Regions from separate parts of the Allokutzneria multivorans genome, predicted to be linked through region 2. Evidence: riboswitches for the same ligand, from Rfam matches in the RefSeq annotation. Region 2 holds a riboswitch; each other region holds the start of a gene.
What was found. Region 2 has a riboswitch for thiamine pyrophosphate ahead of ABD798_RS33535 (thiamine ABC transporter substrate-binding protein). Riboswitches for the same ligand answer to the same signal wherever they lie in the genome.

Region 1 (7,529 bases), on a different contig from region 2:
AGCGCGTCACGCCGACTCGCCCCGGCCTGGTGGTCTCGGCGGCCGACGGCACGGTGTCCACGGTCGGCCCCGCCGTCCCGCCCGCCGAGCTCGGCCTCGGCGAGGAGCCGGTGCCCAGGGTCAGCGTGTTCCTGTCGATCTTCGACGTGCACGTGCAGCGGATGCCCGCGTCCGGTGCGGTCGCGAAGGTCTCCTACCGGCCGGGCAAGTTCCTCTCCGCCGACCTGGACAAGGCCAGCGAGGACAACGAGCGCAACAGCCTGCTGCTGCGCACCACCGACGGCCACGACATCGCCGTGGTGCAGATCGCCGGGCTCATCGCCCGCCGGATCGTGTGCTTCGTCGAGGAGGGCCAGCAGATCGCCGCCGGGCACACCTACGGCCTGATCCGCTTCGGCTCCCGCGTGGACGTCTACCTGCCGAAGGGCAGCAGGGTCCTGGTGGAGCCCGGCCAGAAGACCATCGGCGGGGAGACCGTGCTCGGTCTGCTGCCCGGCGCGGAGTTCTAGGTGGACGCCCGCACCGCCCCGGGGGTGCGGCTGCTGCCGAACGCGATCACCATCCTGGCGCTGTGCTCCGGGCTCTCGGCGATCCAGTTCACGCTGAACAAGGAGTACAGCGCGGCGGTGCTGGCGATCGGCGTCGCCGCGGTGCTGGACGGCCTCGACGGCCGCCTGGCGCGGATGCTCGACGCCACCAGCAAGATCGGCGCCGAGCTGGACTCGCTGTGCGACGGCATCTCCTTCGGCGTCGTGCCCGCGATCGTGCTGTTCATCTGGGGTTGGGACGGCGAGCGCACCGGCTGGCTGGTGGCGCTGGTGTACGCGGTGTGCATGGTGTTGCGGCTGGCGCGGTTCAACACGCTGCTCGACGACACCGAACAGCCGTCGTTCACCAAGGAGTTCTTCGTCGGCGTCCCGGCTCCGGCCGGGGCGATCCTGGCGCTGCTGCCGATGGTGGTCTCGCTCGGCCTGGAGTCCGAGGGCTGGTGGTCCTCCAAGCCGGTGCTGCTGGTGTGGACCCTGCTGGTGGCGATGCTGCTGATCAGCCGGATCCCCACGCTGTCGCTGAAGAAGCTGCGCATCCCGGCCAAGGCGATCGCGCCGGTCCTGCTGATCATCGGGATCGCCGGGGCCGCGCTGCTGACCTACCCCTTCCTGATGCTCGCCGTGGTCGTCGTGTTCTACCTGGGCCACATCCCGTACGCGGTGTACCGCTACTACTGGCTCTCGCGGCACCCCGAGGCGTGGGACGTGGAGCCCGCCGAGCGCAGGGCGATCCGGCGGCGCAGCACCCGCAGGCTCGGCATCCGGCCGCCGCTGCGGCGCCGGGTGGCGGGGGCGGCGATCCGCCTGCGCCGCATCCCCCGCCGCAACGGCACGCCGGGCCCCGGCCCGGTCGCCCGCACCAGCTGGCGCCGTCTCGGCCTCCGCCGCAACCGCCGCGACTGAGATCCCACCGCTTCGCCGCTTCACCCTGAACGACCCGTTCGGTGCGCTCAACGCACTGAACGGGTCGTTTGGTGCGTTGGGAGCCCTGAACGGGTCATTCAGGTACTTGAGCGCGCTGAATGACTCATTGAGGTACTTGAGGGTCCCGAATGAGTCATTCAGGGCGCACCTCGGCGGCTAGGGTCTGAGGCGTGATCACGCTGACCATCCGGTTGTCCCCGTCCGCTCTGGACACGCGCCGCGGTGTCGTCCGGCTGCACCCTGAAGTGCTGGACGCGCTGGGGTTGCGGGCCTGGGACGCGGTGCGGCTGACCGGGACGCGGGAGACCGCCGCGCTGGCCGCGGCCTCGGACGGGTCGCACTCCCCCGGCTTCATCTACGTCGACGACATCACGATGTCCAACCTCGGCCTCACCGAGGACTCGGAGGTCGTCGTCGCGCCGGTCGAGGTGTCCACGGCGCGGTCGGTGACGGTGGCGGGCTCGCGCCTGGCCTCGGCCTCGCTGACCCCGGAGACGTTGCGGTTGGCGTTGATGGGCAAGGTGCTCACGGTCGGCGACGCGGTGTCGTTGCTGCCGCAGGACCTCGCGCCGCCGCCGGGCTCGGACGTGAGCACCGCGCGCCGCAAGCTGTCGCTGGCGATCGGCATGACGTGGACCAACGAACTGCTCACCGTGACCGGCATCGAGCCGCCCGGCGTGGTCGCCGTGCAGCCCGCGACGGTGGTCGGCTGGCGCGGCGGCGAGCGCACGGCCGCTCTCCCGCCTGCGGCCACCACCCCTGCCCCAGCTCCCCAGGGGGCTGAGCCCGCGTTGGCGTTGCCGGACCTGGTGGGCGCCAAGGACGCGGTGCGGCGGCTGAGCGAGTGGTTCGACCTGGCGTTCCGACGGCCGGAGTTGTTGGCGCAGCTCGGCGCGGAGTCCCGGCTCGGCGTCCTGGTGTCCGGGCCGTCCGGGGTCGGCAAGGCCACCCTGGTGCGCTCGGTCGCCGCGGCGGTGGAGGCCGAGGTCGTGGAGCTCGTCGCGCCCAGCGCCGCCGCGCTCGAACCGGCCACCGCCTCGCAGCGCACGCACGACGCGATCAACTCCGCGGTCGCGGCGGCGCGCGGCGGCACCGCCTGCGTGTTGTTGATCTCCGACGTGGAAGCTTTGGTACCGGCCAACAATCCGCCTCCACTGTCCACTGTGGTCCTTGATGCGCTGCTCGCGGCGATCGACACCCCGAAGCTCGCGGTCGTCGCGACCACCTCGGCGGCGGAGTCGGTGCACCCCAAGCTCCGCAGCCCCGAGCTGATCGACCGCGAGCTGAGCCTGCCGTTGCCGGACGGCTCCGTGCGCGCGGAGCTGCTGCGCGTGCTGCTGCGCGACGCCCCGCTGGAGGACGGCATCGACCTGACCGCCGTCGCGGACCGCACTCCGGGCTTCGTCGCGGCGGACCTGGTGGCGCTGCGGCGGGAAGCAGCGGTGCGCGCGGCCTTGCGGCAGCGGGATTCCGAGGAGCCGCGCATCGGCCAGGAGGACCTGATCGGCGCGCTGGAGACGGTGCGCCCGATCTCGATGTCCACTTCGGACAACCTGGCCACCGGCGGCCTCACCCTGGACGACGTCGGCGACATGACCGAGGTGAAGCAGTCGCTGACCGAGGCAGTGCTGTGGCCGTTGCAGTACCCGGATTCCTTTGCGCGCCTTGGGGTCAAGCCTCCGCGCGGGGTGCTGCTCTACGGCCCGCCCGGCTGCGGCAAGACGTTCCTGGTGCGCGCGCTCGCGGGGACCGGGCGGCTGAACGTGCTGTCGGTGAAGGGCGCGGAGCTGCTCGACAAGTGGGTAGGCGAGTCCGAGCGCGCGGTGCGCGAACTGTTCCGCAGGGCGGCCGAGGCGTCTCCGGCGATGCTGTTCCTGGACGAGGTGGACGCGCTCGCGCCGCGCCGGGGCCAGTCGTCGGACTCCGGCGTCGGTGACCGGGTCGTGGCCGCGCTGCTGACCGAAATGGACGGTGTGGAGCCGCTGAACGACGTCGTCGTGGTCGGCGCGACCAACCGCCCCGAGCTGATCGACCCGGCGCTGCTGCGGCCCGGCAGGCTGGAGCGCCTGGTCTACGTGCCGCCGCCGGACGCCGACGCGCGCACGGAGATCCTGAAGTCGGCGGCCAAGCACACGCCGCTCGGCGAGGACGTGGATCTGGCGGGGCTGGCCGCAGAGCTGGAGGGCTACTCGGCGGCCGACTGCGCCGCGTTGATCCGCGAGGCCGCGCTCACCGCGATGCGCGAATCACTGTCGGCGGCGGAGGTCGGGCTCAAACACCTCAACCACGCCCGCGAGACCGTGCGCCCGTCGCTGGACCCCGCGCAGCTCGCGGCCTTGGAGGCGTACGCGTCCTCGCAACGCCCCTGACGCGCCGAACCGCCCCCGACGACAACCGGGGGCGGTTCGGCTTGAGAACTACTTGGCGCTGGCGGCGTTCTTGTAGTCCTTCGTCACGATCACTATCACGCCCGGCTTCGCGTCCTTGATGCCTTCGAAGCGCGGTTCGACGCGCATGCCGAACTCGCCCGCGAGGGTCCGCGCCGTGGTCTCCTCGTCGGTGCCCGACGTGAAGTACACCGTCGACGTGTAGATCACGCCGTGCGGGTAGTTGTCCACCTGCTCGACCGTCCACCCGGCTTCACGGATGTCCTGCGCGGCGCGGTCGGCGAGCTTGGGGATGGTGCTGTTGTTGTAGACCCTGATCCCGGTCCTCGGCTTGCCCGGAGTGCCACCGCCACCTCCGCCACCCGCGCTGCTCGGCGGGGTCGCGGTCGTGGTGGGCGGGGTCGTCGTGGCCGGGGGTGGCACGGTCGTGGTCACCTGCGGCGCGGGCTCCGACGTCGGCGGCGCGGGCGGCGGGGGGCTGCCCGGAGCCGGTTCGGTCGTCGTTGTCTGCTGCTGCCCGAGCTGGTCCGTCGGCGTGTCCCCACCGAACAGGGAGAAGACGCCGAAGGCCAGCGCGACCGCGGCGACCCCGAGCGCCACGACCCCGGCCACCCACAGGGGGCGGGGCGCGCTTGGCGGCTCGACGGAACTCATCTCGGCTGCCTCCAGATCGTGGCGGTCGTCATCGCGGGTCGAGGCCGAGGCGGCGGGCGGTGCGGACCCGCTGGCGCCCGGTGCGCAACCGGCGCAGCCTGCGCACCAGCATCGGGTCGGCGGCCAGCGCCTCCTGCTTCTCGATCAAGGCGTTGAGCAGCTGGTAGTACCGGGTCGCCGACATGTCGAACAGCTCCCGGATGGCCTGTTCCTTCGCGCCCGCGTACTTCCACCACTGGCGCTCGAAGGCGAGGATCTCCTGCTCGGTGCTGTTGAGGCCGCCGGTACCCGGCGCGGACGAGGTCCGGTGCTCACCCTGGGCCCTCACCTCGGCGGCGTCCATCCCGCTCCTCGAAGTCACAGAAGAATCACAGGAGTGTGATTTCCAACTAGTTCTATTACATCACGAGGCACCGACACAGGCTCGGGCACAACCCGGCGCGTCACGGGGAGCGGCGCTACTAGGGTTCCGGGCATGGCCATTCACGCGATCCGGATCGCGGGCGACCCGGTGCTGCACAACCCGACGCGCCCCGTCGAGACCTTCGACGACGAGCTCCGCACCCTCATCGACGACATGTACGAGACGATGGACGCGGCCAACGGCGTCGGCCTCGCCGCCAACCAGATCGGCGTCGACCTGCGGCTGTTCGTCTACGACTGCCCCGACGACGAGGGCGCCCGGCACCGCGGCGTCGTGGTGAACCCGGTGCTGGAGACCTCCGAGCGGCCGGAGACCATGCCCGACCCGGAGGACGACTGGGAAGGCTGCCTGTCCGCCCCCGGCGAGTCCTTCCCCACCGGAAGGGCCACCTGGTCCAAGGTCACCGGCTTCGACGGCGACGGCAAGCCCGTCGAGGTCGAGGCGACCGGTTTCCTCGCCAGGTGCCTCCAGCACGAGACCGACCACCTCGACGGCTTCCTCTACCTGCACCGCCTCGTCGGCAGGTACGCCAAGGAGTCCAAGCGGATGCTCAAGCGCAACGGCTGGGGCGTGCCCGGGCTGTCCTGGATGCCGGGCGAGGTCGAGGACCCGTTCGGCCACTGAAGCACTGAGCCGGTCGGGTCCAACGACTTGGCAGTGGGCCGGGCCTGTGGTTAGCCTCGGGCCCGGAACAACTTCACATCGAACGCGGGAGCTCGCACCGAAGCGGGCTGAGAGGGCGGCTGGGCAACGATCCCGGCGCCGCCGACCGCCTGAACCTGTACCGGATAATGCCGGCGTAGGGAGGATTCGCCATGACGGCCTTTGCCGACAGTTCCGTCGCGCCCAGCGTGACCACCGGCCCGATCACGGGCTCGCGCAAGGTCTACACCGATTCCCCTGGTGGACTGCGGATTCCGCGGCGCAGGGTGGAGCTGACCAACGGTGAGCACCTCGACCTCTACGACACCTCGGGCCCGTACACCGACTCCGAGGCCACCATCGATGTCCACAGTGGACTGCCGAGGCTGCGCGAGGGCTGGGGGCTGGAACCGGTCGGCGGCGCGGTTTCCCAGCTGGCGTACGCGAAAGCGGGGATCGTCACCCGCGAGATGGAGTTCATCGCCGCGCGCGAGGGCGTCGACGTGGAGCTGGTGCGGCACGAGGTGGCCATCGGCAGGGCGGTGATCCCGGCCAACCGCCGCCACCCGGAGACCGAACCGATGATCATCGGCAAGAAGTTCCTCGTGAAGATCAACGGGAACCTGGGCAACTCCGCGGTGACCTCCTCGGTCGCCGAGGAGGTCGAGAAGATGGTGTGGGCCACCAGGTGGGGCGCCGACACGATCATGGACCTGTCCACCGGCAAGCGGATCCACGAGACGCGCGAGTGGATCCTGCGCAACTCCCCCGTTCCCGTCGGCACCGTGCCGATCTACCAGGCGCTGGAGAAGGTCGACGGCGATCCGGCGAAGCTGTCCTGGGAGGTCTACCGGGACACCGTGATCGAGCAGTGCGAGCAGGGCGTGGACTACATGACCGTGCACGCGGGCGTGCTGCTGCGCTACGTGCCGCTGACCGCGCGCCGGGTGACCGGGATCGTCTCGCGCGGCGGCTCGATCATGGCGGCGTGGTGCCTGGCGCACCACAGGGAGAGCTTCCTGTACACGCACTTCGAGGAGCTGTGCCAGATCCTGCGCGCCTACGACGTGACGTTCTCCCTCGGCGACGGGCTGCGCCCGGGCTCCATCGCCGACGCCAACGACGCGGCTCAGTTCGCTGAGCTGCGCACGCTCGGCGAGCTGACGCACATCGCCCGCGCGCACGACGTGCAGGTGATGATCGAGGGCCCCGGGCACGTGCCGATGGACAAGATCGCGGAGAACGTGCGGCTGGAGGAGGAGCTGTGCGGTGAGGCGCCGTTCTACACGCTCGGCCCGCTCGCGACCGACATCGCGCCCGCCTACGACCACATCACCTCGGCCATCGGCGCGGCGCAGATCGCCTGGCACGGCACGGCGATGCTCTGCTACGTCACGCCGAAGGAGCACCTCGGCCTGCCCAACCGCGACGACGTGAAGGCGGGCGTGATCGCCTACAAGATCGCCGCGCACTCCGCCGACCTGGCCAAGGGCCACCCCAGGGCGCAGGAGCGCGACAACGCGTTGTCCAGGGCGCGCTTCGAGTTCCGGTGGGAGGACCAGTTCAACCTCTCGCTCGACCCGGACACCGCGCGGTCCTTCCACGACGAGACCCTGCCCGCGGCTCCGGCGAAGACCGCGCACTTCTGCTCGATGTGCGGGCCGAAGTTCTGCTCCATGAAGATCACCCAGGACGTCCGCAGGTACGCCGAGGAGCGCGGACTGTCCACTGTGGAGGCTATCGAGGCGGGGATGCAGGAGAAGTCCGAGGAGTTCGACGAGCAGGGCGGCAAGGTGTACCTGCCGGTGGTGAACCCGTGAACGCCCTCCCCGGCCGCGCGCTCAGCTCGGACGGCACGTGGGAGACACCGCCGTGCGCGCTGACGATCGCGGGCTCGGACTCCGCGGGCGGCGCGGGCATGCACGCCGACATCCGCGCGTTCCTGACCTG
Region 2 (7,529 bases):
CGCCGTCGCCGATCTCCAGGTGCACGCCGGACACGGCGAGGTTCTGTCCATAGTGGACACTCAGGTTGCTGAGCCGCAGGCCCATCAGAACTCTCCCAGGGCTTCCGAGCCGACGCGGACGCGCTCGACCAGCGCGACAGCGGCAACGGTGACGATCATCAGCAGCACGCACGAGGCGTAGGCCATCTGCACGTTCAGCTCTCCCGGGCGCGAGATCAGCCGCGAGACCGCCACCGGCAGCGTCGGTGCGTCCGGCCGCACGAGGAAGCTGGTCGCGCCGAACTCGCCCAGCGCCACCACATAACCGAATCCCGCGGCGGCGAGCAACGAGCGACCCGCGAAGGGGAGGTCGACCTCGCGCCACACCCGCAGCGGCGAGGCTCCGAGCGTCGCGGCTGCCTGGCGGAGGCGGTCGTCGATCGCGCGCAGCACGGGAAGCACGGTCCGGATGATCAACGGCATCACCACGAGCGCCTGCGCGAACGGCACCAGGACCGGCGACGAGCGGAGATCTCCGGGCAGCGAGTCCATCGTGACGAGGTAGCCGAACCCGACGGTCACGGCGGAGACCCCGAGCGGGAGCATCAGCGCCATGTCCATCGCCTCGGCGAGCCGACCGCGCCGTCGCCGCAGTTGGGACAGCACGACCGCCGCGAGAACTCCGAGGAACATCGCGAGCAGGGTCGCGTCGAACGCGGTCCGCAACGAGTTCACCGCCGCGGCCAGGCCTGACACGCCCAACGTCGACTCCGCCGCGTCCCCCGCGAGCGCCGTATACCCGGCAAGACTCCAACCGTCCCTTGTGGACAGTGACTGGACGATCAGCGAGAACACCGGCAGCAGCAACAGAACCACGACCGTCAGCGCCGCGCCCACCACGACCCACTCAGCGCCTTCGGGTCTTCGAGCCGTCTCCGCGCTTCGCCGCAGGGCCAACGCGGTCTCCCGCCTGCGCCGGGCGATCGCACCGGCGAGCAGCGCACCGACCACCGCGACGAGCTGCACGAGCGAGAGCGCCGCAGCTCCCGGCAGGTCGAGCAACTGCACCGTGCGCAGGTAGATCTCGGTCTCCAACGTCCGGTACTCCGAACCACCGAGCACCAGGACCACGCCGAAACTCGTTGCACAGAAAAGAAAAACAACGGCCAGGGCCGAGCCGATCGCGGGCGCCAGCGCGGGCAACGTCACCGAAGTGAAGGCGCGCCAACGAGAAGCACCCAGCGCACGCGCCGCATCTTCGGCTCGGAGATCGAGGTTCGCCCACAGGCCGCCCACCGTCCGCGCCACCACCGCGACGTTGAAGAACGCGTTGGCCAGCACGATCGCGATCACTCCGCTGTCGCCGAGCAACGACCGGAAAGCCATGCCCACCACCAGTGTGGGCAGCACGAACGGGATCGTGACGATCAACCGGACGAACCCCCGCCCGCGCACGGCACAGCGCGCGAGCAGGTACGCCACGGGGAGCCCCGCCAGCAGAGCGACCACCGTGGACGCCGCTGCCTGGCCGAGCGTGAACGCCACCAGTTCCCAGGTCTGCGAGTCCGCGAGCACCGCGCCGACCCCGGACTCCCCCAGCCCCAGACCGATGATCGCCGCGACCGGCCAGGCGAAGAACACGGCGAGGAACAGCAGCGGAACCGCCGCTCCCACGCCGAGCGCGATCTTCGTACCGCGCACCCGTCAGCCCTGCACGACGGACCGCCACAGGGCGAGCCAGCGCTCACGGTCGCGGTCGACCTGCGGCGCGGGCAGCTCAAGGGCCTTGGTCGGCAACGGCGCCGCCGCCTGCCAGGACTGGGGCAGCGCAACGCCTTCGCGCGTCGGGTAGACGAACATCTGCTCAGCCAGCTGCGACTGCACCTTGTCCGACAACAGGAAGTCCACGACCTTGCGCGCTCCATCGGTGTTCTTCGCACCGGTGAGCACGCCCGCGTACTCGACCTGCCGGTAGCACCCGCCGAGCAGCGCCTTCGTGCGCGGCTTGCCGTCCGGACCGACCTCGGCCGACGGCGAGGAGGCGTAGGACACCACCAGTGGGCGCGGTCCCTTGCCGGAGGAGCCGGAGAAGTCCTGCGTGTAGCTCTGCTCCCAGCCGCTGGCGACCTTGACGCCGTTGGCCTTGAGCTTGGTCCAGTACTCCGCCCACCGCTCTTCGCCGAAGGTGGCCACCGTGGCGAACAGGAAGGCCAGGCCCGGGGACGAGGTCGCCGGGTTCTGCACGACGAGCAGGTCCTTGTAGCGGGGATCGGTCAGCTCCGCCAGCGAGGTCGGCTCCGGAATGCCGCGCTGGGCGAGGAAACCCGTGTCGATGTTGAGGCACACGTCGCCGACGTCGACCGCGCTGAGCTTGTCCTCCGCCCCCGCGACCGCGTAGCGCTGCGCGCCCTTGGCGGCTTCGGGGCTGCGGTAGGCCTGGAGCAGGTTCTGCCCGATCGCGCGCGAGGCGTAGGTGGAGTCGATGCCGAAGACCGCGTCGGCCAGCGGGTTGCCCTTGGTCAGCACCAGCTGGTTGGTCATCTCGCCCGCGTCGCCGCGGCGGCTGATCTCGATGGTGATGCCGGTGTTCTTGGTGAACTCGTCCAGCACCGGCTTGGGCAGCGCGAACGAGTTGTGCGTGACCAGGACGACCTTCTCGCCGCCGGTCCCCGCCTCGCCGCCGCCCGTCAGCGAGCACCCGCTGATCAGCGCGAGCACCATCAGCGCTCCGAGTGTTCTGCTCCGCACTTCGTCCCTCCTGGTCGCCGTTGTCGTGACCACGAGGCACCGCGTGCGGCGCGCAACCTCCCTACACCGGCATGACCCGGATCAGGTTCGTACGGTCGAGGGCTGGCTGCCCTCCTCTCAGCCCGGCATACCGGGCTCCCGTGGCGGCCCCAGCCTACGTCGGACTCGCGCCCGGCGGGAGCCACGGCCACCATGAGGAGATGGCCGAACTGCTGAACGACGAACAGGTGACCGAAGCGCTCAACGCCCTTCCGCACTGGCGCCAGCAGGGCAGAGAGCTCGTCCGCACCGCCGAACTGGCGAGCTTCACCGATGCGATCCGGGTGGTGAACCGTGTGGCGGAGATCGCTGAGAACGACAACCACCACCCGGACATCGACATCCGCTGGCGCACGTTGACCTTCCGGTGCTCGACGCACTCCGAGGGCGGGGTCACCGCGCTGGACGTGTCGCTCGCCGGGGAGATCGAGGGCGTGCTGGACTCGCTCAGCGGTCCCAGCGGCGGAACGGTGCCACCACACCCCCGGGCGTGATGACGCACGTCTCCATGGTGCCGCCGACCTCGGCGACGCAGAGGTCGCCGCTGCCCGCCCACGTGCCGTTGGCTCAGAAGCAGCCCTCGCCGCCGGAGAACTTCTTCATGCCCGGCACCTGGAACCGGGTCTCCACCGGACCAGCGAACGAATCGGGAACTGGTTTCCAGGCGACCGTCAACCGGCGCGCACAGGACCTCGACCCGGCCGGAGGACAGGCGCGGCCAGGCGTCCGGGATGAAGCGGCAGAAACCGCGCTCCGGGTCGACGGGTCAGGACCGCACGATCGCCTTCTTCCGCCCCCACGGGTCGGTCTCGTAGACCTGACCGCGCGGCACCTCCTCGCACGAGAGCCAGGGTGTTCCACGGCATCGCCCCGCCCGCGCAATAGATTGACGCAATCATTACATCAATGCGTCACCCGCTGGTGCGGGGCGGCCGATTCCTGGCTAGACGTTGAAGCGGAAGTCGACCACGTCGCCGTCGGCCATCACGTAGTCCTTGCCCTCCATGCGGACCTTGCCCGCCGAGCGCGCCGAGGCCATCGACCCCGCGTCGACCAGGTCCGCGAAGGAGACGATCTCCGCCTTGATAAAGCCGCGCTCGAAGTCGGTGTGGATGACACCGGCGGCCTGCGGGGCGGTCCAGCCCTTGCGGATGGTCCACGCGCGGGACTCCTTGGGGCCCGCGGTGAGGTAGGTCTGCATGCCGAGGGTGTGGAACCCGGCGCGGGCCAGCGAGTGCAGGCCGGGCTCCTCCTGGCCGATGGTCTCCAGCAGCTCGCGCGCGGACTCCTCGTCCAGCTCCAGCAGCTCGGCCTCGACCTTGGCGTCCAGGAACACCGCGTCGGCCGGGGCGACCAGCTCGCGCAGCTCCTTCTTGCGGGCCTCGTTGGTCAGCACGCCCTCGTCGGCGTTGAAGACGTAGAGGAACGGCTTGGTGGTGAGCAGGTTCAGCTCGCGCAGCTCGGTCACGTCGACCTCGGCCTGCGCGGAGAAGAGGGTGCGGCCGCCGTCGAGGATGTCCTTGGCCTTCTTGGCCTCCTCCAGCGCCGCGCGCCGGTCCTTCTGGACGCGGGCTTCCTTCTCCAAGCGGGTGAGCGCCTTGTCCAAGGTCTGGAGGTCGGCGAGGATCAGCTCGGTGTTGATCGTCTCGATGTCCGACGTCGGGTCGAACGTGCCGTCGACGTGGATCACGTCGGGGTCCTCGAAGACCCGGACGACCTGGCAGATCGCGTTCGCCTCGCGGATGTTGGCGAGGAACTGGTTGCCAAGGCCCGCACCCTCGGAGGCGCCGCGCACGATGCCCGCGATGTCGACGAAGGACACGGTCGCGGGCACGATGCGCTCGCTGCCGAAGATCTTCGAGAGCTGGTCGAGCCGCGCGTCGGGCAGCGGGACCACGCCGACGTTGGGCTCGATGGTGGCGAACGGGTAGTTCGCGGCGAGCACGTCGTTGCGGGTCAGCGCGTTGAACAGGGTGGACTTGCCCACGTTGGGCAGCCCGACGATGCCGAGGGTGAGACTCACGTCTGGGGAGTCTAGGTGCCCGCCCGAGCGCCTCCGGCCACGGGCGGGGAGAACGCCCGCTCCCCCGGTGATCGCCGCGGCGGATTTCCGCCAGCCGAGGCACCGCGCTGCTGGCAGCATCGGTGTCGTGCTGGTCGATTCCGAGCGTGCCTACCGGGCCGTCGCCTCCCGCGACGCCCGCTTCGACGGATGCTTCGTGCTGGCCGTGCGCACCACGGGCATCTACTGCCGCCCGTCCTGCCCGGCGATGACGCCGAAGCGCCGCAACGTCGAGTTCTTCCCCACCACGGCCGCCGCCCAGTCCTCGGGTTACCGAGCCTGCCGCCGCTGCCTTCCCGACGCCGTGCCCGGCTCCCCGGAGTGGGACCTGCGCGCCGACCTTGCGTCCAGGGCGATGCGGCTGATCGGTGACGGCGTCGTCGAGCGCGAGGGCGTGCCGGGGCTCGCCCGCAGGCTCGGCTACTCCGAGCGGCACCTGTCCCGGGTGCTCACCGCAGAACTGGGCGCGGGACCGCTCGCGCTGGCCCGGGCGCACCGGGCCCACGCCGCGCGCACGCTGATAGAGACGACGGCGCTGCCGTTCGCCGACATCGCCTTCGCCGCCGGGTTCTCCAGCGTGCGCCAGTTCAACGAGACCATCCAGGCCGTCTTCGCCACGTCACCGTCCGTGCTGCGCGCGGGCGCGCAGAAGCGCCGCAGGTCGGACGCGCCGGTCGAGCCGAGGACCGGGACGATCAACCTGCGCCTGCCGTTCCGCCCGCCCATGGACGCCGAGGGCACGCTGGCTTTCCTTGCCGCACGGGCGATTCCGGGTGTGGAGCACGTTGAGGCGGGCATCTACTCCCGCGCCATCGCGCTGCCGCACGGCGCCGCGACGGTGCACCTGGAGCCCACGCCGACCCACGTGCACTGCCGTCTGCGCCTGGTCGACCTGCGCGACCTGGGCGCGGCCGTGTCCCGCGTCCGCAGGCTGCTCGACCTGGACGCTGACCCGCTCGCCGTTGACGAGGTGTTGTCCGCTGACGCCTCCTTCCGCTCGCTCGTGACCGCGACACCCGGCATCCGGGTGCCCGGCACCATGGACGCGCACGAAATGCTCGTGCGCGCACTGCTGGGCCAGCAGGTGTCCGTCGCCTCGGCCCGCACCAGCGTCGACGCGCTGACCCGAGCGCTCGGCGTCCCGCTCCCCGCCGCTGAGGGACAGCTGACCACGCTGTTCCCCACGGCGGAGGCCATCGCCGCGCACGGTGCCGACGTGCTCACCGGCCCGAGCAAACGCGTCGACGCGGTGCTCACCGCCTGCGCCGCGCTCGCGGACGGGTCGCTGGAGCTGCACATCGGCCGCGACGACGCGGAGCTGACCGCCGAACTCCAGGAACTGCCCGGAATCGGCCGCTGGACCGCCGACTACGTGGCCATGCGGGTCCTCGGCACGCCAGACGTCCTGCTCGCCACGGACACGGCCATGCGCAAGGGGGCCGGAGCGCTCGGACTACCGTCCGATGTGGACGGTCTCCGGACCCGCGCCAGGTCCTGGCGTCCCTGGCGGTCCTACGCCGGAATGCACCTGTGGCGCGCCGCCGCGCTGGCCGCATCCACCTCGACCGCAAGGAGAACCGCATGAGCACGGCCACCCGATCCACGGCGACCAAGCGCCCCACCGGCAAACACACCAGCAGCGTCGTCACGACCGCCCACTCCGCGACGGTGGACACGCCGATCGGGCCGTTCACCGCGATCACCGCGGAGGACGGCGTCGTGCTGGCCTCCGGCTGGACCGGCGCCGTTGACGACCTGCTCGTGGTGATCTCGCCGAGCCTGCGCCCGGCCGAGGTCAGGCCCCGCACCGAACTCGGCGCGGTCACCAAGGCGATCCGCAGCTACCACGCCGGTGAGCTGGACGCGGCGGCCGAAGTGCCCGTGCGGCAACGCGGTGGGGAGTTCATGGAGCACGCGTGGACCACGCTGCGCACCGTGCCCGCCGGCAAGCCGGTGACCTACGCCGACTACGCCACCCTCGCCGGGCGCCCCCAGGCGGTTCGCGCGGCCGCGTCCGCGTGCGCTCGCAACGCCGCCGCGCTGTTCGTGCCGTGCCACCGGGTCTTGCGCACCGGTGGTGGGATCGGGGGCTTCCGGTGGGGTGTCGAGGCCAAGCGCTGGCTGCTGGACCACGAGGACCTGGGATGATGTCGTTCAGCCGGTGACCACCTCCAGACTGGAGCCGGTGGTGTCCCGCGCCTTGCGCACCCGCAGCCGGGTCGGGATGCGCTGGCGCAGCTCCTCCACGTGCGAGACCAACCCCACGACGCGCCCGCCGGCCCGCAGCTCGTCGAGGGTGTCCATCACGAGGTCGAGGGTGCCCGCGTCGAGGGTGCCGAAGCCCTCGTCCACGAACAGGGTGTCGAGCAGCGCGCCACCGGTCTCCGCCGCGACGACGTCGGCGAGACCGAGCGCGAGGGCGAGCGAGGCCAGGAAGGACTCCCCGCCGGAGAGCGTCTTCGCGGGCCGGGTCCGCCCGGAGTAGCCGTCCAGCACGTCGAGCCCGAGCCCTCCGCGCGTGCCCCGAACCCCCGCGGCGTCGGAGTGGACGAAGGAGTAGCGCCCCTGACTCATCCGCTGCAGGCGTTCGGTGGCCGCGACCGCGACCTCCTCCAGCCGGGCGGCGAGGACGTAGGAGCGCAGCGACATCTTCCTGGTGTTCTGCCCACGGCCGTTGACGACGTCGGTCAGAGCGTTCAGC
Region 3 (7,529 bases), on a different contig from region 2:
CAGGACGACGGTGCGGCCGCGCGGGAGTTCGGCGGCGCGGTTGAGGTAGGCGGCCATGGGGACGGCTCCGCTGGGTTCGGCGACCAGGCGGGCGTTGTGCGCGAGCCAGCCGACGGCCGAGGTGATCTCGTCCTCGGTGACGGTCACGATGTCGTCAACGCGGGCGCGCAGGTGCGCCAGGGTCAGCTCGGAGAGGTAGCTGCGCAGTCCGTCGGCGATGGTGCGCCCGCGTTGCTCGGCGGTCCACCGGTCGAGCACGCCGGAGCGGTAGCTGGCCTGGGCGTCGGCGGCCAGCTCGGGCTCGACGCCGACGACCTTCGCGGCCGGGCACAGCGCCTTGATCGCGGTCGCGACGCCGGAGAGCAGGCCGCCGCCGCTGACGGGAACGAGCACCAGTTCGACCTCGGGCAGGTCCTCGGCGATCTCCAGGCCCGCGGTGCCCTGGCCCGCGATCACGTGCGGGCTGTCGTAGGGCGGGATCATCGGCAGGCCGCGTTCGCGTGAGATCGCCTCGGCGGTCTCCTGGCGCACGGCGAGCTCGCACTGCACGATCTCCGCGCCGTGCCGCCGAGCCGCGTCGACCTTCGTTTGCGGTGTGCCGTAAGGGACAACGACGACGGCGGGCACTCCGGTGACCTTCGCCGCGTAGGCGAGGGCCTGCGCGTGATTGCCGCTGGAGTGGGTCACGACACCGCGCTCGCGCTCGTCCTTTGTCAGGCGCAGCAAGGCGTTCGTCGCGCCACGGATCTTGAAGGCGCCGGTCGGCTGGAGGCTCTCCGGTTTGATCCACAGTGGACGGTCGGGGTCGCCCGCGAGACAGGGCAGCAGGGGCGTGCGCACCGCCGTGCCGCGCAGAAGCTCCGCTGCGGAGCGGACATCGTCGATCGTGATCAGCTCGGGCATGCGCCCATCATGCCCGCGATGGTGTCAGCGCTCACGTGCCGACAACCGTTGCCCGCGCGCCCCCGTCCACCTTGTAGGAGGTCGAGGGAACAGCGATGAGCAGCGAAGAACGCAAACTGGACATCACGACGACGAAGGTGGTGGCGGGTGCGCTGGCCGCGGTGACGGCGGCGGTGCTCGGCGCCCAGCTCGGGGTCGCGGGGACGGTGATCGGGGCGGCGCTGGCCAGCGTGGTCAGCACGATCGGCGGTGCGCTCTACGAACACTCGCTCGTCCGCAGCCGCACGGCGGTGCGCGACAAGATCAACACTGGCCGGGTCGAGGAGCGGCTCGACGCGCCGACCGAGGTGATCGCCAGGCCGGGGACCGAGCGCAAGCCGTGGTGGACGCGGCGGCGCTGGTGGGTGGTCGGCGCGACAAGCGGGCTGGCGTTCGCGCTGGCGATGGTGCTGGTGACCGGCATCGAGCTCATCGGCGGACAGCCGTTGTCCGGCAACGGGAACGGCTCCACGGTCGGCACGATCTTCCAGGGCGGCAACGGGAAGCACCGCGACGAGCGGCAGGAGGAGCAGCCGCCGATCACCACAACGGAGCAGCCGAGGCCGACCACCACGCCCCCGCCGACCACGACGACTCCGGCGACGACGACCGCGCCGCCGACCACGACGACTCCGCCGCAGGTCACGACCACGTCCAGGCCGCCGACGACCAGTCAAGAGCCCCAGACGTCGGGCTGAGCCCCACCGAAAGTAGGGAATCGGCGGGCGGGGAAGCGTCGTTCCATGCACGCGCAAGCGCTGTTCCAGGCGTGACGAACCGCCTGAACGAGATGGCCGCAGGGGCTACTGCGGGTCGACCCCTACGAAAGTAGGGACATGTGCTTGAAGTGAATGGCTTACCCCGAATGGCGGATGCCAAGGGCAATCACGGCTCCATAACGTCCGTCGAAAGTGATTCGGCTCTCACTGTGAGTCACCGCGCACATGCTCATCAGCTCTAGCTTCCCTCACCGGCACCCCCTGACCTGGCCGGCGAGGACCCCTGCAGCAAGAGGGAGATGTCATGAAGCCGAAGTCTGCGGTCCGCTACGTCGGATCCGCCCTACTGGCACTGGGATCGGCGGCGGCCCTCACCCTGCCCGCGGCGGCCGCCGCGACGGGTGACGCGTTCGCTTCCCCGGAGATGCTCACCGCGATGCAGCGCGACCTCGGTCTGACCGCCGATCAGGCGACGGCCCGGGTGACCAACGAGATGAAGGCGGCGGAGGCCGATGCGGGCCTGCGCGGCACGCTCGGCAGCAGCTACGCCGGGTCCCACTTCGCCGACGGCAGCGCGAAGCTGACCGTCTCGGTGACCGACGCCGCCAAGGCGGACGCGATCCGCGCGACCGGTGCCGAGGTTCGCGTGGTCGCGCGCAGCGCCGCTCAGCTGGACGCGGTCAAGTCCACCTTGGACAAGGCTGACCAGCAGGCGAACGGCGTCAGCGGCTGGTACGTCGACACCGTCAGCAACCGGATCGTGGTGACCGCCAAGGTCGTCGCGGACGGCGAGAAGTTCGTCAAGGCCAGCGGTGCCGACGCGGCGGCGATCACGGTCCTGCAGAGCAACGAGGACCCGACCACGCTCTACGACGTCCGTGGTGGCGACGCGTACTACATGGGCGGCGGGCGCTGTTCGGTCGGCTTCTCCGTCCAGGGCGGCTACGTCACCGCCGGGCACTGCGGCACCGTCGGCACCGCGACGCAGGGCTTCAACCGCGTCGCCTCGGGCAGCTTCCGCGGCTCCAGCTTCCCCGGCAACGACTACGCCTGGGTCGGCACGAACTCCAACTGGACCCCGCGTGGCGTGGTGAACCGCTACAACGGCGGCACCGTCGCCGTGAAGGGCTCCTCCGAGGCCGCGGTCGGCGCGTCGATCTGCCGCTCCGGCTCCACCACCGGATGGCGCTGCGGCACCGTCCAGGCCAAGAACCAGACCGTCCGCTACCCCCAGGGCACGGTCAACGGCATGACCAGGACCAACGCGTGCGCCGAGCCGGGCGACTCCGGCGGCTCGTGGCTGGCGGGCAACCAGGCCCAGGGCGTGACCTCCGGTGGCTCCGGCAACTGCTCCTCCGGCGGCACGACCTACTTCTTCCCGGTCAACCCCATCCTCAGCCGCTACGGGCTCCGGCTCGTCACCAGCTGATCACGGGGAGGGGACCGGCTCTGACGCCGTCCCCGAGGAGAGCACCCACGGGAACCCTGCACCCGTGGGTGCTCTTCTTTATGCGCTCAGTGATGGAACCGTCGAATGGCGGGTACTGGATTGAAAATTTGTGGACCAAAAGAGTGAAGCAAGGGGTTCATTTGTCGCAGAGAGTCGCATAGCTTCCGTCCAGACGGGCTAGCGCCCAGGTCCACCTGACGGAAGGACGGTTCGGATGTCTCGACGCACCGCGACTCGCGCACTCGGTGTCGCACTGCTTGTCACCGCCACCGCTGGATCCCTCTCCGCCCCCGCCCTCGCGGCGCCGGGCCCGTCCGGTGCGGTGCTCTCCGCGATGCAGCGCGACCTCGGCCTCACCGCCGATCAGGCCCGCGAGCGCGTCCGTCAGGACTCCGACGCCGCCCGCGTCGCCACCAGCGCCCGCGTCGCCGCCGACAGCTCCTACGCGGGCTCGTGGATCGAGTCCGGCAAGACGGTCGTCGCCGTCTCCGACCCCGCCCGCGCCGAGGCCGTCCGCGCCGCCGGTGCCGAGGCCCGCGTGGTCGGCGTCAGCCGCTCCCAGCTCGACGGCGCCAAGGCCGAGCTGGACCGCCGCACCGACTCCTCGCCAGCGGAGGTGGGCAGCTGGTACGTGGACGAGCCGAGCAACTCCGTCGTCGTCACGGTCACCAAGGGCCAGCGCACCCCGGCAACGGACGCCTTCGTGGGCGGCCTCGCCAAGTCGAACACCCCGATCCGCGTCGAGGAGACCGAAGGCACCCCTGTCGCCTCCGGTGACCTGGTCGGCGGCAACGCGATCTACATGGGTGGTGGCACCGCCGGTCGCTGCTCGGCGGGCTTCGCCGCCAAGACCACCTCGGGCGAGCCGCGCCTGATCACCGCGGGCCACTGCTCCAAGCCCGGCCCGGTCGTCGCGCTCGGCAACCTGGGCATCGGCGAGTTCGTGAACACGAACTGGAAGGACGGCAACGACTTCGCGGCCGTCGCGGTCGACCCGCTCGTCTGGGCGCTGCAGCCGCTGGTGAACCAGTGGAACGGCGGCAACGTCACCGTGAAGGGCTCCGAGGAGGCCCCGCTCGGCGGCGCGATCTGCAAGTCCGGCTCGACCACGCAGTGGACCTGCGGCACCGTGCGGGCCCGCAACGTGACGGTGAAGTACGGCCAGGCCGACGGTTCCACCGTGGTCGTGCGCGGCCTCACCCAGTACACCGCCTGCGTCGAGCAGGGTGACAGCGGCGGCTCGAACATCTCCGGCGACCAGGCTCAGGGCCTCACCAGCGGCGCCCGCCTGAAGGACGTCGGCGGCAAGCTGCGCTGCCTCTCCAACGCGAACGAGGGTGCGACCTCGGTGTCGTGGTTCCAGCCGATCAACGAGGCGCTCAAGGAGTACAGCCTCACGCTGCTCACCGGCTGAGCACGCCCCACGAGCAGGAGGTTGTCCCAGCGCGCACTGGGACAACCTCCTTTTTTCATGCGCGCAGGCGTGCCGCGATCGACGCGGCGGCGGCACGGGGGTCCTCGGCCTCGGTGATCGCGCGGACCACGACGACGCGACGGGCTCCTGCCTCGACCACGTCGCCGAGGCGGGCCTCGTCGATGCCGCCGATCGCGAACCACGGCCGCTCGAAGTTCTGCCCCGCCGCGAAGCGGACCAGGTCGAGCCCGGCCGCAGGACGCCCCGGCTTGGTCGGCGTCGGCCAGCAAGGACCGGTGCAGAAGTAGTCCACCCCGGCCTCGTGCGCGGCGTGCTCGGCTTGGGCGGGGGAGTGGGTCGAGCGGCCGATCACCACGTCCTCGCCGAGAACCCGCCGAGCCCACGGCACCGGCACGTCGTCCTGGCCGAGGTGCAGCACATCGGCTCCGGCGGCGAGCGCGATGTCCGCGCGGTCGTTCACCGCGAGCAGCGCGTCGTGCCTCGCGCAGGCTTCCGCCAGCACTTCGAGCGCCGCCAGCTCCTGTTTCGCTTCGAGGTTCTTGTCGCGCAGCTGGATGACGTCGACCCCGCCCGCCAGCGCCGCGTCCGCCAGCTCGGCCAGATCGCCCCGCTCGGTGCGCGCGTCGGTGCACAGGTACAGGCGCGCCGCCGCGAGCTTGCGGCGGATTTCCTTGCCATCGAGTAAGGGCATGGCGGTCACAGTACAAGCGGGTATGGTGGGCAGCGGTCCGCACGGGAGCCTGGGGAGACCAGGCTGAGAGGGGGTCTGACGACCCCGACCGTCGAACCTGATCCGGGTAATGCCGGCGCAGGGAGCGTGAGGTCGTTGTTCAGTGGTGCGCGTGGTTCGGTCGTCGTCGTGGGCGCCGGAGTCATCGGTCTGTCCGTCGCGTGGCGGGCGGCGTCGGCCGGGTTCGCCGTCTCGGTGCTCGATCCTGCCCCGGCTTCGGGTGCCTCGGCGGTTGCTGGAGGCATGCTCGCGCCGGTGACGGAGGCCTGGCCGGGCGAGGAATCCTTGCTGGAGCTGGGATCGGCGTCGCTGCGGCGCTGGCCGGAGTTCGCGCGCGAGCTGGGCGCGGCGAGCGGGCGGGATGCCGGACTGCGCGAGGAGGGCACGCTCGTCGTCGCGGTGGACGCGGCTGACCGGGCTTCGCTGACCCTGCTGGCCGAGTACCTCGCGTCGTTGGGCAGAGGCGCGGAGTCGTTGACCGGCAAGCAGATCAGGGCGTTGGAGCCCAGCATCGGGCCATCTGTCCGAAGTGGACTGTCGGTGCCCGGGGATCTCGCGGTGGACAACCGGATGGTGCTCGCGGCGCTGCGCTCGGTCTGTGAGGTCGAGTCGGTTCGCGTTGCCAAAGTCGGTCCGGGAACCGTGCGACTGGCAGACGGGACGACGCGGCGCGCAGATGCCGTCGTGCTCGCGGCCGGGGCGTGGAGCGGGCAGCTGTACGAGCCGTTGCGCGACGTGGTGCGTCCGGTGAAGGGGGAGATCCTTCGCTTGCGCGCCACAAGGTCCACGCTTCCCCCGCCGAGCAGGACCGTGCGGTGTTCGGTGCAGGGAAACCACGTCTACCTCGTGCCGAGGGACGGCGGAGGGCTGGTCGTCGGCGCGACTCAGTACGAGGCGGGCTTCGACACGACGGTCACGGCGGGCGGAGTCCGTGATCTGTTGCGGTGGGCCGAACAGGTGCTGCCATCGATTTCGGAGTACGAGTTCGTGGAGTGCGCGGCGGGGCTCCGGCCAGCCACAGCGGACAACCTGCCGGTGATCCGAGAGGTCGAGCCGGGCTTGGTCGTGGCAACGGGTCACCACCGCAACGGCATGCTGCTGGCACCGATCACCGCCGATCTCGTGCTGGCCGAGCTGGAAGGGACGTCATGAGGATTCGGCTCAATGGCAAGGAAAACACGCTCGCGCCCGGGAGCACGGTAGCCGACGCGCTCGCACTGCTCGGGGCTCCGGAGTCTGGAGTGGCAGTCGCGGTGGACGGCGACGTGGTGCCCAGGAGCCAGTGGCACACGGCTCTGCGCGACGGCGCGGTGGTGGAAGTTCTCACTGCGGTACAAGGAGGCTGAGGGCGTGTCGGAGGACCAGTTGGTGATCGCGGGCCGCGAGTTCGGATCACGGTTGATCATGGGAACCGGGGGTTCGGGCAACCTCTCCGTGCTGGAGCGTGCTCTGGTGGCCTCTGGCACCGAGATGACCACCGTCGCGATGCGCAGGATGGACGCCGATGGCGGCACCGGGGTGCTGGAGTTGTTGCGGCGGTTGAACATTCAGCTGCTGCCGAACACGGCGGGGTGTCGTAGCGCCGCCGAGGCCGTGCTCACCGCGCGATTGGCCCGCGAAGCGCTCGGGACGGACTGGGTGAAGCTGGAGGTCGTCGCCGACGAGGACACCCTGCTGCCCGATCCGCACGAGCTGCTCGACGCGGCGGAAACCCTTGTGGCGGAAGGGTTCTCCGTGCTCCCGTACACCAACGACGATCCCGTGCTCGCGCGCAGGCTTCAAGACGCGGGATGCGTCGCGGTCATGCCGCTGGGGTCGCCGATCGGCACCGGGCTCGGCATCCGCAACCCGCACAACATCGAGCTGATCGTTGCCAGGGCATCGGTTCCGGTCATCCTCGACGCGGGCATCGGCACCGCTTCCGACGCCGCGCTCGCCATGGAACTCGGCTGTGACGCGGTATTGCTGGCCACGGCCGTCACCAGGGCTCACCAGCCCGAACGGATGGCGGCGGCGATGCGCGCGGCCGTCGAGGGCGGACGCCTCGCACGCCGAGCCGGACGCATTCCGCGACGATTTTGGGCCCACGCGTCCAGCCCGGCAAGGGAATGCTGAACAATGGCGCGATGAGTCTTCGACGTCTTCTGCTGGCAGTGGGTGTGGCGCTCGTGGTCGCGGGTTGCTCGAACACGGTGGGCGAGCCCTCCTCCCCGGACACCTCGGCCTCCTCCGCATCGCAGTCCGGTGCGGCGC

Region 1: linked by a shared signal. The riboswitch ahead of thiC (phosphomethylpyrimidine synthase ThiC) and the one ahead of ABD798_RS33535 (thiamine ABC transporter substrate-binding protein) in region 2 are both predicted to bind thiamine pyrophosphate.
Region 3: linked by a shared signal. The riboswitch ahead of thiO (glycine oxidase ThiO) and the one ahead of ABD798_RS33535 (thiamine ABC transporter substrate-binding protein) in region 2 are both predicted to bind thiamine pyrophosphate.

The regions. Positions count from the first base shown of each region.
Region 1 covers NZ_BAABAL010000005.1:383,383-390,911, forward strand. Annotated here, with positions in the region: gene ABD798_RS05775 (phosphatidylserine decarboxylase) at 1-509, shown strand, start outside; gene pssA (CDP-diacylglycerol--serine O-phosphatidyltransferase) at 510-1,451, shown strand; gene ABD798_RS05785 (AAA family ATPase) at 1,643-3,841, shown strand; gene ABD798_RS05790 (LytR C-terminal domain-containing protein) at 3,890-4,513, opposite strand; gene ABD798_RS05795 (DUF3263 domain-containing protein) at 4,542-4,856, opposite strand; gene ABD798_RS05800 (peptide deformylase) at 4,989-5,561, shown strand; TPP riboswitch at 5,636-5,762, shown strand; gene thiC (phosphomethylpyrimidine synthase ThiC) at 5,753-7,399, shown strand; gene thiD (bifunctional hydroxymethylpyrimidine kinase/phosphomethylpyrimidine kinase) at 7,396-7,529, shown strand, end outside.
Region 2 covers NZ_BAABAL010000022.1:9,656-17,184, reverse strand. Annotated here, with positions in the region: partial or broken gene ABD798_RS33545 (ABC transporter ATP-binding protein) at 1-85, opposite strand, end outside; gene ABD798_RS33540 (ABC transporter permease) at 85-1,680, opposite strand; gene ABD798_RS33535 (thiamine ABC transporter substrate-binding protein) at 1,684-2,727, opposite strand; TPP riboswitch at 2,769-2,879, opposite strand; gene ABD798_RS33530 (4a-hydroxytetrahydrobiopterin dehydratase) at 2,928-3,260, shown strand; gene ychF (redox-regulated ATPase YchF) at 3,710-4,789, opposite strand; gene ABD798_RS33520 (AlkA N-terminal domain-containing protein) at 4,917-6,413, shown strand; gene ABD798_RS33515 (methylated-DNA--[protein]-cysteine S-methyltransferase) at 6,497-6,976, shown strand; gene ABD798_RS33510 (AAA family ATPase) at 6,983-7,529, opposite strand, start outside.
Region 3 covers NZ_BAABAL010000005.1:396,953-404,481, reverse strand. Annotated here, with positions in the region: gene ABD798_RS05870 (threonine ammonia-lyase) at 1-903, opposite strand, end outside; gene ABD798_RS05865 (hypothetical protein) at 999-1,640, shown strand; gene ABD798_RS05860 (S1 family peptidase) at 1,966-3,090, shown strand; gene ABD798_RS05855 (S1 family peptidase) at 3,326-4,525, shown strand; gene thiE (thiamine phosphate synthase) at 4,581-5,237, opposite strand; TPP riboswitch at 5,269-5,378, shown strand; gene thiO (glycine oxidase ThiO) at 5,373-6,428, shown strand; gene thiS (sulfur carrier protein ThiS) at 6,425-6,622, shown strand; gene thiG (thiazole synthase) at 6,627-7,391, shown strand; gene ABD798_RS05830 (DUF3558 domain-containing protein) at 7,403-7,529, shown strand, end outside.